One region of the Streptomyces sp. NPDC048277 genome, then DNA from elsewhere that is predicted to be linked to it. Evidence: riboswitches for the same ligand, from Rfam matches in the RefSeq annotation. Region 1 holds a riboswitch; each other region holds the start of a gene.

Region 1 (3,833 bases):
TGCCCGTGAGGAAGCCTGCCGCCAGGGAGAAGTACGGGACCGCCGCGAGGCCGGTGCGGGAGGCCAGGTCCTGGAGGGGGCCCTCGTAGGTGTCCCGGGAGACCAGGTTGTAGTGGGGCTGGAGGGCGACGTACCGGGCGAGGCCCTCGCGGTCGGAGAACTCCAGGGACTCCTGGAGCCGCTCCGGCGTGACGTTGGACGCGGCGATGTGCCGGACCTTGCCCGCCCGCACCAGCTCGTCGAGCGCGCCGATGATCTCCTCGACCGGGACCTCGGGCTGGTCGAAGTGCGTGTAGTAGAGGTCGATGTGGTCGGTGCCCAGGCGGCGCAGGGACGCGTCGGCGGCGGCCTTGATGTTGGCGCCCGACAGGCCCGGGTACTCGGGGTGCTGGCTGACCTTCGTCGCGATGACGACGTCGTCGCGGTTGCCGCGCGCCTTGACCCACTTGCCGATGATCGTCTCGGACTCGCCGCCCTTGTTGCCCTCGATCCACGCCGTGTAGGAGTCGGCGGTGTCGACGAAGTTGCCGCCCGCGGCCGTGTAGGCGTCGAGGACGGCGAAGGAGGTGGCCTCGTCGGCGGTCCAGCCGAAGACGTTGCCACCGAGGGCGAGCGGGAAGACCTCCAGGTCGGAGGCGCCGAGCTTACGGAGGGAAGGGGAAGCGGAAGAAGCAGTCATGCTTCACTTCAACACGCGTCCCCAGGCGCCCCATACCGGCGCAACACGAAGTTCTTGTAAAGCGCGGCGGTCCGGATCAGGGGTTGAGGCCCTTGCCGCGCAGCCAGGTCATCGGGTCGATGGCGGTGGCCTGGCCGTTGGGGTGGACCTCCAGGTGGAGGTGCGGCCCGGTGACGTTGCCGGTGGCGCCCACGCGGCCGATCACGTCGCCGGTGGAGACCTTCTGGCCGACCGAGACGCCGATCGAGGACTGGTGGCAGAACCACAGCTCGGTGCCGTCGTCGAGGGTGATGATCGTGCGGTACCCGTACGACCCGGCCCAGCCGGCCTCGGTGACGGTGCCGCTGTGGACGGCCTTGATGAGCGTGCCGGTGGGGGCCGCGAAGTCGAGGCCGGTGTGGTAGCCGGAGGACCACATGGAGCCGGCCTGGCCGAAGGTGCCGGTGATCGTGTACGAGACGACCGGCAGCGTGTACTGCTTGGCCAGCGCGGCGAGCCGGTCCCGCTCGGTCTTCGCCTTGGCGGCGGCCTCCGCCTTCTCCTTGGCGTCGGAGGCCTTGGCGGCGGCGGCCTTCTCGGCCTTGGCCTCCGCGGCGGCGACGGCCTGGTCGGCGGCGGCCACGGCCTTGGCGGCGGCCTTGCTGTCGACCTGGCCCTGCTGCCGCTCGGCCTGGGCGATGATCCGGTTGCGCAGCGCCTCACCGGCGTCGGACGAGGAGGAGTCCGCGTCGGTGGCGTTCGTCCTGGTGACGCTGCTGAGCGCGGTCTGGGTGGCCTGGTGGCCGCCGCCCTCACCGAGCAGGGAGTCGACGGAGGGCAGGTCGGGAATGGAGATGGAGACCGGCGGCTTGCCGGTGTTGGCGCTGGCCATGCCGCCCGCGCCGACGGCGGCTATGACGCCGACGCCGAGAACCGTGGAGCTGCGGGCGAGTCCGCCGCCCTTCTGCCTGGCGACCCGGTGCCGGCCGCGTTCCGGGGCGAGGGACTCCTCGGTGGGGTTCCACTCCTCCCAGGGGCCCTCGTCGGTGCGGTAGCTGCCGTAGCCGAAGGTGTCGGGTTGACGCTGGCTGGGCACGAACGGGGCTGTGGGGGCAGGCCGGTTGGACGCCACGCGGGCGCACTCCTTTCCTTCCGCCGCCTACCGGGTTAGCTGACGGGTTCGGAGCAGGAAGGTCTCCTACGCGCGTATACCGGCCGTTTCCTACCCGGCGGTAGCCGTGCGATTCACCCCAAGGTGGTGGTTCCCCGGTTCCCTTGCGGGATTCGGCGCGTGCGCACGGAGCCGTCGCGGGTGACGGCTGGGACGACCGCGCTGCGTTATCGAACGTTAATAGACCCAGCCGTCAGATTCCAAGCCGTTCACCTTGATCATTAAGCTTCCACAGCATGGACTTTCCAGCCGTGACGGGTGAAAAACGGGCGAGTTGACCAGGCCTTCTGTTCGCATCAGGAGTCACCCGGGTTTTGATGGTGACTCAAATGTTACGCGGAGGGCGGTCGTCCGGGCACCCTGTGTCACCCCACCGCGTTCACGGTCGCCGTACGGCGAGCAGCGCCATGTCGTCCGTCATGCCGCCGCCGGTGTGCCGGCGCACCTCGGCGGCGAGCCGGGCCAGCAGGGCGCCGGGGGAGGTGCCGGTACGGCCGGTCAGCCGCCGTTCGGGGTCGTAGAACCGGCCGTGCGCGTCCCGCGCCTCGGAGAGGCCGTCGGTGTACAGCAGCAGCGTGGCCCCGCTCGGGAACGTGTGCTCCGTGGCGCGGTCGGGCCACGCCCCCAGCCCGGCCATCCCGAGCGGCAGCGCGGCCCCGGGCGCCCGCACCGGGCTCACCCGGCCGTCGCCGTACAGCAGCAGGGGCGGCGGATGACCGCGGTTGACCACCCGTATCGTGCCGTCGCCCTGCGGGGGTTCGGCGAGTTCGGCGAGCACGGCGGTGGCGAACCCCTCGTCGGCCTCGACCCCGCCGCGCCGGACGCTCTCACGGGTCAGCGCCCGCTCCAGCCGCCCCGCGACCGCCTCCAGCGTGGCCTCCTGCTCGGCGGCCTCCCGGAACGCGCCGATGACCACGGCGACGGCGGCGACCGCGCCCATGCCCTTGCCGCGGACGTCGCCGACGACCAGTCGTACGCCGTACGGGGTGTCCTGGACCGCGTACAGGTCGCCGCCGATGAAGGTGCCCTCCTGGGCCGCCTCGTAGCGGGCGGCGATCTCGAAGCCGCCGATCCGCTCGGCGGGTTCGGGCAGTACGGCCCGCTGGGCGGCCTCGGCGATCTCGTGGGCGGAAGCGAGGCGCAGGTCGCCGATGCGGACGATCCGGTTGATGCCGGCGGCGAGGACGGCGACGGTGGCCACGGTGAGGATCTCGGTGACGCCGTCGGCGTCGAGGTGGGAGCCGAAGCGGGCGTGCACGGTGTAGGTGGCGAGGACGGACGCCAGGCCGGTGAGGACGGTGGTGCGCAGGGAGGAGAGGGGCGCGGCGATCAGCGGGGCGGCCGTGAAGAAGGGGACGGCCGTGAAGGCCTTCGGGGTGAGGAGGTCGTAGCAGACACCGGAGACGATCAGCAGGCTGGGCAGGAAGCGGGCCAGGGTGCGGGCGACCGCGGACCCGTTCTCCGGTGCCTTTCCAGGGCCCACGACCCGACTCCCGATATGTCCCGTGCATCCGATGTGTGCCCGTCCAGGTTTGCCGGAGCGAGCGGTTCGGGGCGAGCGGTGTGGGCCGGGCGGATGATCACGGAGGGGTGTGACGAGGAACACGCGGGGAACGCACGTACGGATACGCCCCGGACCCCGCCCCGGACATGACTCGGGGCCGGACATGACTCAGGGCCGGAATCCATGATCTGGATTCCGGCCCTGGGCTTCAGTAGCGGGGACAGGATTTGAACCTGCGACCTCTGGGTTATGAGCCCAGCGAGCTACCGAGCTGCTCCACCCCGCGTCGGTGAAACCAGCATACGCCATCGGAAGAGCCGAAGTCACACGGGTTACGAACGGGGTCAGGCGAGGAGGTGCGCGTTCGGCGCCTTAGCCGCTTCCTCGTACTCCGGCAGCACCACCACCGCCACCCCCGCCCCCCGCAGCATCCCCGTCCCGTCGGCCGCCGCCACGAACGTGTCCGGCTCGCGCCACGCGGTCACCACCCGCCGCACCCC
Region 2 (3,833 bases), on a different contig from region 1:
GGGGTGTTGCGAAGTCCTCACACCGTTCGCCCGGTCCGTACCGCCGGAGAAGCGCAGCCGGTGCACGGCCGTCGAGCGCTCGGTGTGCAGCGCGGTGATCGCCCGCGCGCGCTCGCCGTCGCCGCGCGTGACCGCGTCCACGATGGCGCCGTGCTCGGCCCAGGAGTCCACGGGACTGGCGGGCGCCTCGACGGTGTACATCCAGGCGATCTTGTGCCGCAGCTGGGTGAGCGTCGAGGTCAGGGCATGGCTGCCGGAGGCCTGGGCGAGCGTCTCGTGGAACCAGCCGCCCAGCGAGCGCAGATCCTCGCTGTTGCCCCTCCTGGCCCGTTCCTGGCCCAGCCGGACGAGCCCGCGCAGCACCTTGAGGTGGGCCTCGGTGCGGCGCTGGGCGGCCCGGGCGGCGCCGAGCGGCTCCAGGAGCATCCGCATCTCCAGCAGGTCGGCGGCCTCCTGCTCGGTCGGCTCGGCGACGCACGCGCCCGCGTGCCGACGCGTCACCACGAACCCCTCGGCCTCCAGGGTGCGCAGGGCCTCGCGGACGGGGACGCGCGAGACGCCGTAGCGGCGGGCCAGGAGTTCCTCGGTGAGCCGGCTGCCGCGCTCGTAGACACCCGCGACGATGTCGTCCCGGATCGCCGTGCATACCGAGTGCGCCGGAATACGCATGTCCGACCTCCGCCTTAATCCCCGTGAAACGCCGCCCAGTGGCGTCCCGTTCCGTGACTCTATTGCAATGGGCGGGAATTTCCGACGGCGGGCCGGAATCCAGGGATATATTTTGGACACCGGGGGCACGAAAACGGCGAAAGCCCCGGCTCGGAGGCCGGGGCTTCGAAGGATCTCGCGGTGCTCACACCATCCGCGTCAGACGTTCACGCCGTGCTTGCGGAGGTAGGCGACCGGGTCGACGTCGGAGCCGTACTCCGCCGTGGTCCGGGCCTCGAAGTGGAGGTGCGGGCCGGTCGTGTTGCCGGTCGCGCCGGAGAGGCCGATCTGCTGGCCCGGGGTGACCTTCTGGCCCACCGAGACGCCGATGGACGACAGGTGGCCGTACTGGGTGTACATGCCGTCGGCCATCTTGATGACGATCTCGTTGCCGTACGCCCCGCCCCAGCCGGTGGAGACGACCGTGCCGGTGCCGACGGCGTGTACGACCGTGCCGCTGGCGGCGTGGAAGTCGATGCCGGTGTGGGTGCCGGAGGACCACAGGGAGCCGCCGGTCTTGTAGCCGGTGGAGACGTACGAGTCGGAGATCGGCGCCACGAAGGCGTTGAGACGCTTGCGCTCGGCCTCACGGGCGGCGCGTGCCTTGGCCTCGCGCTCCTTCGCGACCGCTGCCGCGGCCTTCTTGCGGGCGGCCTCCTCGGCCGCCTTGCGCTCGGCGGCGGCCTGCTGGGCCGCGGCCTGGGCGTCGATCTGCTCGGCGACCGTGTCGCTGACCGTGATGACCGGGGTGAGACCGGTCTGCTCCACGGAGTTCTCGGCGGCGAGTGCCGGAGCGGCGGAGACGGTGCCGATGACACCGGTGGTGGTGAGGGCCGCGATACCGGCGGCCTGCGCGGTGGTGCGCTTCACCCGGCCGGGACGACGGTGCTTCCCGGAGGCGCACATGAACGCCATGTAGAGGCTGGTCCTTTCCTTCCCTCTCGCCTACCGGGTTAGCTGACGGGTTCGGAGCAGGAAGGTCTCCTACAGGCCCCCTCGCGACACGCGCGGGCGCCCGATTCACCCCAGGGACTGCGATGGGTCCCCGGCTCCCCTGGCTCGCGCCGTACGGGGACTCGGCGATGGCTGTCCGGTGCCGCGGGCGCGGCGCACTGCCTGACGGACAGCCTGGGAGAACCTACGAGGGCGTGCTTTCAATGCCCAAACGGATCGCGGTTTTTGTAGCGCATCCCACAGGGCAGAAAGGCAACCTCCGCCCCAATTCGGACATTCGAGAGCCCTGGTGGCCGACGGCCACCAGGGCTCCGCACACGCGCGTGGAGCCGCGTGTACCTACAGGGGGCTACTCCGCCGCGACGACCGTGACTTCGCCGATCCCGAGGGCCTCGACGGGCTCCTTGATCTGCGCCGCGTCACCGACGAGGACGGTCACCAGGCGGTCCACCGGGAAGGCGTTCACGACCGCCGCGGTGGCCTCCACCGTGCCCGTATTGGCGAGTTGCCGGTAGAGCGTGGCCTGGAAGTCGTCGGGCAGGTGCTGCTCGACCTGGTCGGCCAGGGTGCCGGCGACGGCCGCCGCCGTCTCGTACTTGAGCGGCGCCACGCCGACGAGGTTCTGCACGGCGACATCGCGCTCGGCGTCCGTGAGGCCCTCGGCGGCGAGCGTGCGCAGCACCGTCCACAGGTCCAGCAGGGCGGGGCCGGTGTTCGGGGTGTCCACGGAACCGCTGATGGCGAGCATCGAGGCGCCGGTGCCGTCGGGGGCGGACCGCAGGACCTGCCCGAAGGAGCGGACGCCGTAGGTGTAGCCCTTCTCCTCGCGCAGGACCCTGTCCAGGCGGGAGGTGAGGGTGCCGCCCAGGCAGTAGGTGCCGAGCACCTGGGCCGGCCAGACGCGGTCGTGCCGGTCTGGGCCGACGCGGCCGATGAGGAGCTGCGTCTGGACGGCTCCGGGACGGTCCACGATGACGACACGGCCGGTGTCGTCGGCGCTGACCGGCGGGACCGGCCGGGGCTGCGCGGTGGAGCCGCTCCAGGCGCCCAGGGTCTCGCCGAGCAGTTCGTCCAGGTCGATGCCGGTCAGGTCGCCGACGACGACCGCGGTGCCCGTGGCCGGGCGTACGTGCCGGTCGTAGAAGGCGCGTACGGCGGCCGCGTCGATCTTCTCGACCGTGTCCTCGGTGCCCTGGCGCGGCCGGGACATCCGCACGGTCGCCGGGAACAGCTGCCTGTAGAGCTCCTTGGCGGCCCGGCGGCTGGGGTTGGCCAGCTCGTGCGGGATCTCGTCGAGGCGGTTGCGGACCAGCCGCTCGACCTCGCTGTCGGCGAACGCGGGCGCCCTGAGGGCGTCGGACAGCAGTCCGAGGCCCTTGGCGAGGCGGGAGGCCGGGACCTCCAGGCTGATGCGGACACCGGGGTGGTCGGCGTGCGCGTCGAGGGTGGCGCCGGCCCGCTCCAGCTCGGCGGCGAACTCCTCGGCGGAGTGCTTGTCGGTGCCCTCGGAGAAGGCGCGCGCCATGATGGTGGCGACGCCGTCGAGGCCCGCCGGTTCGGCGTCCAGGGGTGCGTCCAGGAGCACCTCCACGGCGACGACCTGCTGGCCGGGGCGGTGGCAGCGCAGCACGGTCAGGCCGTTGTCCAGCGTGCCGCGCTCGGGGGCCGGGAAGGCCCAGGGCCTGGCGTCGCCCGGCTGCGGCTGCGGATGGAAGTCCATGGTGGCGAGTTCGGTCACTTGGCCGTCTCCTCGTTCTCGTTGCCGGCCTCTACGGTCGCTTCCTGTTCCGGGTCCTCACCGCGCCCCGCCTCCTGGGTGTGCTCCGCGGACTCCGCGGACAGCGGCTCGTAGACGAGCACCGCGCGGTTGTCGGGGCGCAGTCGGGCCTTGGCGACCTCCTGGACCTCCTCCGGGGTGACCGTCAGGACGCGCTGGACGGCGGTCAGGGCGAGCTGCGGGTCACCGAACAGGACGGCGAAGCGGCACAGTTCGTCCGCGCGGCCCGAGACGGTGCCCAGCCGGTCCAGCCACTCGCGCTCCAACTGGGCCTGGGCGCGCTCCATCTCCTCGGGCGTGGGACCCTCCGCGGCGAACCGGGCGAGCTCCTCGTCGATGGCGGTCTCGATGACCGGCACCTCGACGTCACCGGAGGTCTTCACGTCCAGCCAGC
Region 3 (3,833 bases), on a different contig from region 1:
CCCTCGACCTCTCCCGGCGGGACAACCAGCACCTCGGATACGGCCACGGCATCCACTACTGCCTCGGCGCACCGCTCGCCCGCCTGGAGGGCCAGACCGCGCTCGCCACCCTCCTCACCCGGCTCCCGGACCTGCGACTCGCGGTGGACCCGGGCGAGTTGCGCTGGCGCGGCGGGCTCATCATGCGCGGACTGCGCACGCTTCCCGTGGAGTTCGCATCGCAGGCCCGGTAAGCCCCTTACCAGCCAAAGGTGACCAGCACTCAAGTCTGTGATCTTCACGTGATCTGCGCGGCATTAACTTGTGACAAGTGATCGTCTGCCTATACGTTCACCCATCAGTGCGGGGCCCTGCGGGACCCGCCGCACCGGTCATCGCTGTCGCTCGAAAGGTTTCCGCATGCTCTCCGGGAACGGCCGTCATCGTCGCCCCCGCCAGGCTCCGGCCCTCCTCGTCGCGGCCGGCGTGACCGGCTCGGCCATCGCCATCCCGCTGCTCGGCGCGGCGAGCGCCAACGCGGCCGACGGCACCACGTGGGACAAGGTGGCCAACTGTGAGAGTGGCGGCTCCTGGAGCGCCGACACCGGCAACGGCTACTACGGCGGTCTACAGATGTCCCAGCAGGACTGGGACAAGTACGGCGGCTCGGAGTTCGCCACCACGCCCGACCAGGCGAGCCGTTCGCAGCAGATCTCGGTCGCCGAGAAGATCCTCGCCGACCAGGGCACCAAGCCCTGGCGGACCTGCGCCCTGCTCGCCGGGCTCTCGTCGGACGACGCCTCGGTGAACGTCGACACGGGCGTCGACGGATCGGATGATTCATCCGGTTCCTCCGACTCGTCGGACTCGTCTTCAGGGCTCTCGAATTCGTCCTCTTCGTCCTCCGCCTCTGATTCCGGCTCCTCCTCGGGCGCCGCGGACTCCGGGGACAGTTCCGCCACTCCCGCCCCCAGCGCGAGCGCGAGCACCGACTCCAAGGCGGACACTCCCAGCAAATCCGCCAAGACGGATAAGTCGGGATCTTCCGACTCCGGCGCCTCGAAGGCCGGTGAGAGTCCCGTCGTACCCGAAACCGACAACTCGGATAATTCCGGCCAGGCCGAGGGTTCTTGGAGTCTGGTCGACACGGGTGCCGTCACCAGCGGTGGCAAGCACCGCGGCGGCTCGGCGGACGAAAGCGTGACAAACGGTCAGAGTGCCGCATCCTCCGGCCGTCACGCCTCCCGGGATGCCGGCACCTACACCGTCCGGGACGGTGACACCCTCGCCTCCATCGCCGACTCCCTTGGCCTCGACGGCGGATGGCGTGCGCTCTATGCCGCGAACAAGGCGGACATCGGTACCGACCCGAACAACATCACCCCCGGTCAGACCCTGAAACTCGGCAGCGAATCGGGCGAAAAGTAGCGGGAGTTGGTGCCCCACTTGAAAGCCAAATGTCCGGTTTGGTGAAAGTGTGGGATGAGTCTCAGAAGCCCTGATCATCTTTGAAATTCACCGGATCGCCTGTTTACGGTCGAGGCCGCTCGTCACCGCGAGCCCCGGCCGTCGCAACGCCGAGTCCTGCCAGCGGCCACCCGGGAACAGTCGTCGCGTCATGCGCCGTAGGCAGGAGCGGGGGACCCAAGGTAAGTGCCGGGTCCGGTAGTTGAGCCCTCAGGGGCCTCACGGCCGAAAGGCCGCCGGAACCGGCTTGGGGTGAAGCCGCGCACCGATGGACAGGTGTGCGGCCGGGCAACTCAACCGGCCCGAACCCGACAGCTCACCTCGCAGGCGTCGGTGAGGGGATCCTCCATGCTGTTCTCCGGCAAGGGCAAGCACCGTCGTCCGTCCAAGGCCGTCCGCGCCATCGCTGTCGCCGGTGTCACCGGTGTCGCCGTCGCCGCCCCGCTCATGGCGGCCGGCAGCGCCTCCGCCGCCACCGCCTCCGAGTGGGACACGGTCGCCAAGTGCGAGTCCGGCGGCAACTGGTCCATCAATACCGGCAACGGCTACTACGGCGGTCTCCAGTTCTCCGCCTCCACCTGGGCCGCGTACGGCGGCACCGCCTACGCCCCGCAGGCCAACCAGGCCACCAAGGCGCAGCAGATCCAGATAGCCGAGAAGGTCCTCGCCGCGCAGGGCAAGGGTGCCTGGCCGGTCTGCGGCACGGGCCTGTCCGGCGCCGCCTACACCGGCAGCGGCTCCAGCTCCGCCGGCTCGTCGAGCAGCAGCACCGGTACCCGCTCGGCCGACACCCAGGCCGCCTCCCGCTCCGCCGAGCGTCCGGCCGCCAAGAAGACCGTCACCACCCCGACCGGCAAGAAGGTCAAGAAGGGCGACGGCGAGTACAAGGTCGTCAAGGGTGACACCCTCAGCTCGATCGCCGAGAAGCACAAGGTCAAGGGCGGCTGGCAGGCGCTGTTCAAGCTGAACAAGGACATCGTCGCCGATGCCGACTTCATCTACCCGGGCCAGCAGCTGCACCTGAAGTAAGACTCAGCTGAACCACAGCCCCCACACAGCCGTGGTCCCCATAGTGGAGACCGCGTGAGGGTCACCCCCGTCCCCCACAGACCCCCGCTCCGGTGCGTTTTCCCCCGTACGCACCGGAGCGGGGTTTCTCTTTGGCCCGTTCTTCTCCCGTTCTTCATCCGGCCCCCCTTTGTTCCGAGCGTGAACAATAGATACCGTCAGTCCTTGTCCACGGGACGGTCGGTCGACGGCCGACGGCCCCGGGACGGTTAGGCTCTAGTCGCAAGGCTGAGCAAGGGCCGACAAGGCTCACGTGCGCCCCGCACGACCAGCGTCACATCCCAAGAAGGAGATGCTCGTGCCGTCCATCGACGTCGTCGTAGCCCGGGAAATCCTGGACTCCCGAGGCAACCCCACGGTCGAGGTCGAGGTCGGCCTCGACGACGGCAGCACGGGTCGTGCCGCCGTTCCGTCCGGCGCCTCCACCGGCGCCTTCGAGGCCATCGAGCTCCGTGACGGTGACCCCAACCGCTACCTGGGCAAGGGCGTCGAGAAGGCCGTCCTCGCCGTGATCGAGCAGATCGGCCCGGAGCTGGTCGGCTACGACGCCACCGAGCAGCGCCTGATCGACCAGGCCATGTTCGACCTGGACGCCACCGACAACAAGGGCTCGCTGGGCGCCAACGCCATCCTCGGTGTCTCCCTCGCCGTCGCGCACGCCGCCTCCGAGGCGTCCGACCTGCCGCTGTTCCGCTACCTCGGTGGCCCGAACGCGCACCTGCTGCCCGTTCCGATGATGAACATCCTCAACGGCGGCTCGCACGCGGACTCCAACGTCGACATCCAGGAGTTCATGATCGCCCCGATCGGCGCGGAGTCCTTCTCCGAGGCGCTGCGCTGGGGTGCCGAGGTCTACCACACCCTCAAGAAGGTCCTGAAGGCCAAGGGCCTGTCCACCGGCCTCGGTGACGAGGGCGGCTTCGCCCCGAACCTGGAGTCCAACCGCGCCGCGCTCGACCTCATCCTGGAGGCCGTGAAGCAGGCCGGTTACGTCCCGGGTGAGCAGATCGCGCTCGCGCTCGACGTCGCCGCGTCCGAGTTCTACAAGGACGGCAAGTACGAGTTCGAGGGCAAGTCCCGCTCGGCCGCCGAGATGACCGAGTACTACGAGGAGCTCGTCGCCGCGTACCCGCTGGTCTCCATCGAGGACCCGCTGTTCGAGGACGACTGGGCCGGCTGGAAGGTCATCACCGACAAGCTCGGCGACAAGGTCCAGCTCGTCGGCGACGACCTGTTCGTCACCAACCCGGAGCGCCTCGCCCGCGGCATCGAGGAGGGCACCGCCAACGCCCTGCTCGTGAAGGTGAACCAGATCGGCT
Region 4 (3,833 bases), on a different contig from region 1:
TCGGCCCCGAGCTGCGCACCCACGTCGCCGTCAGCCGCGGCGCCCCGAAACTCGGCGCCGGATACGTCTCCTCGATACCCGGCCTGTACTTCACCGGCCTCCCCGCGGCCGCTTCGTACGGGCCGGTGATGCGGTTCGTGTGCGGCACGGAGTTCGCCTCACCGCGCCTGGCCAAGCACCTGGCAGCGGCCCACGCCTGACACAGAGGACCGGGCCGCCACCCGGCCCGCACATCCCCCTAGACCTCCTCGACCTCCTCGGCCGCCCGCTGCCAGGCCAGGAACTCCTCGATCAGCCCGGGCGGGTTGGCCGCCTCCGTGGCCTCCACCTCCCAGCCCGGGCAGTACATGTCGAAGACCACCACCGGCAGCGGCCGCCCGAGGACCTTCTCGATCCGATCCCCGGCATGCAGATCCCGGGCCAGCTGTATGCACGCGTCGGCGAAATGCAGCATCAACAGGTCGGTCCTGGCGTCCAGTTCGGCGTCGTCGCCGTCCCCGTCGAACCGGAGTCCGAGCCGCCCCGTCTCCTCGGCGTACAGCGCGCCGCCGACCGGGTCCTCGGGACAGTTGCCGAGCGTCTCGAAGCCGTCCAGGAGCCAGCACGCGTAGTTCCAGCGAGCCTCGCCCGGGTCCGCCAGGCGTCTTTCGGCCTCGTACTGGGTCTCCGTGTTGTAGCCGATCGCCACATACGGTCTGCGGTAGTCGTCGTCCACGCGCCAGATATGGAACGACAACGCATAGATCTGGGGCCGCAACTCCAGCGGGAACCGCTCCAGCACACCGGTCGCCGCCTCCAGCAGATGCGCCCGGAAGTCTCCCCGCACGTCCGTCACCACGCCCGCCCCCGTCGGATCGGTGCAACCAACTCACCGCAAACGTAACGCGCCCCACTGACAACACCCCCATCACCTAAGCGGCGGGCGCCACTTGAGGCCGAAACGCACTGTGAGTACCAGCGGCGTGCTGTCCGTATTCTCTGATCATGGTCGCACCCTCCCCGTACTCACTGATCGCCACCGACCTGGACGGCACGCTGCTGCGCGGCGACGACACGCTCTCGGAACGGTCGCTCGCCGCGCTCACGCGGGCCGGCCGGGCCGGCGCCCGGCACCTCGTGGTGACCGGCCGCCCCGCGCCGAGAGTGCGCCCGCTCCTCGACGACCTCGGCTGCACGGGACTCGCGGTCTGCGGCCAGGGCGCGCAGGTGTACGACGCCGGCGCGGACCGGCTGCTGTGGTCGGTCACCCTGGACCGGGAACTGGCGGAGACCGCGCTCGGCAAGATCGAGGCCGAGGTCGGCCAGGTGTACGCGGCGGTCGACCAGGACGGAGTCGACGGGCTCACGCTCATCGAGCCGGGCTATCTGATGCCCCACCCCACGCTGCCCGCGCTGCGCGTCGGCCGGCGTGACGACCTGTGGTGCGAGCCCATCAGCAAGGTGCTGCTGCGCCACCACACCCTGTCCGACGACGAACTGGCGACGACCGCGCGGTCGGTGGTGGGATCGCTGGCGACGGTCACCATGTCGGGGCCGGGGACGGTGGAGCTCCAGCCGTGCGGGGTGACCAAGGCGACCGGGCTCGCGCTGGCCGCCGACCATCTGGGGCTGAGCCCCGAACAGGCCGTCGCCTTCGGCGACATGCCCAACGACATTCCCATGTTCGAATGGGCGGGCTACGGGGTGGCGATGGCCAACGCCCACCCCGAACTCAAGGCCGTGGCCGACGAGATCACCTTGTCGAACGAGGACGACGGCATCGCCGTCGTCCTCGAAAGACTGTTTCCGTAAGGCCGTAAGGCCGTAAGGCCGTATGGCCATGACGCCGTGAAGCCGTGAAGCCATTCGCGGGCATTAAGCCGTCGAAGGCTCCTCAAACCTCGATCAGTACGCGCCGAAGACGTTGTCGATCGAGCCGTACCGGTGGGCGGCGTAGTTGCAGGCGGCGGTGATGTTCGCGACCGGGTCGTAGATGTCGTACGACGTGCCGGCAACGTGGTAGGCGTTGAACGTCGGGTTGATCACCTGGAGCAGGCCCTTGGACGGGATGCCCTTGGCCGCGTTGGAGTCCCAGAGGTTGATGGCCCGAGGGTTGCCGGACGACTCGCGTATCACGTTGCGGTGGATGCCGTTGTAGGAGCCGGGGATGCCCTTCTGGGCCATGATCGCGAGCGACTCGCGGATCCAGCCGTCGAGGTTGTTCGGGTACCCGGCGAGCGTCTTCGAGGGCGTCGTGGTGGAGGTGGCGGTGGTGGCGGCGGCGGTGGTCGCCCCGATGATCGGGAGGGCGAGCAGGGCGGCGCCGGTGCCGACGGCGGTGAGTGTGCGGGCGATGCGGGTGCGACGGGGCTGAGCGGCAGTAGGCATGGCGAAGTTCCTCTCCGTCGCCTGCGAGGTGAGCTGTCGGGTTCGGGCTCGGGGAGTGCCCGGCCGCACCGCCCGAGGGCGGGGCGACTTGACCCCTAGCCGTTCCGGAACGACGTCCGTGAGTGACGTCGGCCGCCCGGTCCGGCGACTTACCTGGTTCCCCCGCTCCTGCCGTACGAAATGAACTCGTCGATGGGTTACGACGGGCGGCGGCAGGATTCGGCGTCCGCCCGGTGAGCCGGAACGTATGCGAGAGCACATGTCCGGAACAAGTACCTGATTCCCGCAACACACCGATTGACCTTGATCTGAGGCATATGGGGCGCTTGATCCTTTGCGGTTGCCAAGCCTCAACTGGCCTACGGGAAAAGGGAAGGAAGGGTTGCCTTACGGGCTCTGCGGCTTTTGGGTGCGCGTGACCTACTTCACGAAACCGCAATCACGGCAAAATGGGACATGCCGGATTCATGAAATCCGTTTTTTGAAACTTCAACACAAAAATGCTCCGCCGTCATCCGGGTGAACCACCCCGCCTGGGGGTGCTGAAGGGGCCCGCGCCGCAGGCGACTTCACGGATTGCCCGAATTGTCGTTTTAGCGGAATTTCGGGCCCATCGGGCAAATCGACGAGCCTGATCGGGTGTGGGCCGGCAGTGGGTCCTGCTCGTCGAGCGCGGCCGGGAGGTCGATGTGCGGCATCGACTCGCGTCGACCAGGCGCCTGGGGGGCGGTGGTTCCAAGGGGCAAGGGGGTGCCGGGAGTTCCGGCGTGTGCGTGATCCTGGTCACGTGAGGGCGGAACTTCCTTTGTCGTGCGGGTCGTTGTCATGGCGGTCGCCGGTGGGGCGGGCCGTGGCGGCAGTCTGGGCGGCCCGGGCGTGAGGGCCGTGATCCGGAAGGAAGCGCAGGCACCCCAGGAGGCGGCGGCTCCGTCGGGTCAAGGGTGTGCCGCCGGTCGCTGGACGGCGGTGCTCCCGTCCGCCGGGCTCTCGTCACTCGGCGGGGGAGGGGGTGGGCCGGTGCGGCGAGGGTGCGGGCTCGTCCGGCAGTGGGTGCCACGCGCGCGTGAGGGCGAGGTTCCGTCGGTCAAGGGGATGTGGAGGTCGTCGTGTGCGGTCTCGTGAGGGAGGGATGTATTGATGGGTGTCGCGTGTCCCCGTCGGCGTCGGCGGGCGGCGGAGGAGGTACGTCCGGGCAGGTGACGCCGACCGGAGAAGGGGTGGTCGTCCGTGGGCGGGCGCTCCCTCGGGCGGTCCGCCGTCATGTGTGGCGGTGTGAGCGGTCCGCGGTGCGGTGTATGCCCTGGTTCGGGACACGGCTTATGTCGCGGTTCGGGACAACTGTCGTTACTTCCTGTTAAGTCAGTGGATGTCAGGTCGTATCGGCTGATCAAAAACATACCGGTCGTGATCCGATAGCGCCCAGGGTGTAACCGTGGGCGCTATCGGTGATCGAAACCTGACCGGAT

What was found. Region 1 has a riboswitch for cyclic di-AMP ahead of AB0D85_RS50645 (M23 family metallopeptidase). Riboswitches for the same ligand answer to the same signal wherever they lie in the genome.
Positions count from the first base shown of each region.
Region 2: it holds a riboswitch for cyclic di-AMP, as region 1 does, so the genes downstream of both, AB0D85_RS31135 (M23 family metallopeptidase) here and AB0D85_RS50645 (M23 family metallopeptidase) in region 1, are expected to answer to the same signal.
Region 3: it holds a riboswitch for cyclic di-AMP, as region 1 does, so the genes downstream of both, AB0D85_RS18190 (transglycosylase family protein) here and AB0D85_RS50645 (M23 family metallopeptidase) in region 1, are expected to answer to the same signal.
Region 4: it holds a riboswitch for cyclic di-AMP, as region 1 does, so the genes downstream of both, AB0D85_RS00585 (transglycosylase SLT domain-containing protein) here and AB0D85_RS50645 (M23 family metallopeptidase) in region 1, are expected to answer to the same signal.

Region 1 is NZ_JBEZLQ010000052.1:21,521-25,353, forward strand. Features, by position in the region: gene AB0D85_RS50640 (aldo/keto reductase) at 1-679, opposite strand, end outside; gene AB0D85_RS50645 (M23 family metallopeptidase) at 756-1,790, opposite strand; cyclic di-AMP (ydaO/yuaA leader) riboswitch at 1,798-1,958, opposite strand; gene AB0D85_RS50650 (PP2C family protein-serine/threonine phosphatase) at 2,209-3,312, opposite strand; tRNA gene AB0D85_RS50655 (tRNA-Met) at 3,546-3,619, opposite strand; gene AB0D85_RS50660 (dihydrofolate reductase family protein) at 3,678-3,833, opposite strand, start outside.
Region 2 is NZ_JBEZLQ010000016.1:90,063-93,895, forward strand. Features, by position in the region: gene AB0D85_RS31130 (GntR family transcriptional regulator) at 1-669, opposite strand, end outside; gene AB0D85_RS31135 (M23 family metallopeptidase) at 868-1,623, opposite strand; cyclic di-AMP (ydaO/yuaA leader) riboswitch at 1,636-1,800, opposite strand; gene AB0D85_RS31140 (pitrilysin family protein) at 2,012-3,400, opposite strand; gene AB0D85_RS31145 (pitrilysin family protein) at 3,397-3,833, opposite strand, start outside.
Region 3 is NZ_JBEZLQ010000007.1:229,390-233,222, forward strand. Features, by position in the region: gene AB0D85_RS18180 (cytochrome P450) at 1-233, shown strand, start outside; gene AB0D85_RS18185 (transglycosylase family protein) at 400-1,407, shown strand; cyclic di-AMP (ydaO/yuaA leader) riboswitch at 1,591-1,791, shown strand; gene AB0D85_RS18190 (transglycosylase family protein) at 1,795-2,475, shown strand; gene eno (phosphopyruvate hydratase) at 2,807-3,833, shown strand, end outside.
Region 4 is NZ_JBEZLQ010000001.1:115,273-119,105, forward strand. Features, by position in the region: gene AB0D85_RS00570 (FAD-dependent oxidoreductase) at 1-200, shown strand, start outside; gene AB0D85_RS00575 (hypothetical protein) at 239-838, opposite strand; gene AB0D85_RS00580 (Cof-type HAD-IIB family hydrolase) at 985-1,791, shown strand; gene AB0D85_RS00585 (transglycosylase SLT domain-containing protein) at 1,885-2,367, opposite strand; cyclic di-AMP (ydaO/yuaA leader) riboswitch at 2,373-2,569, opposite strand.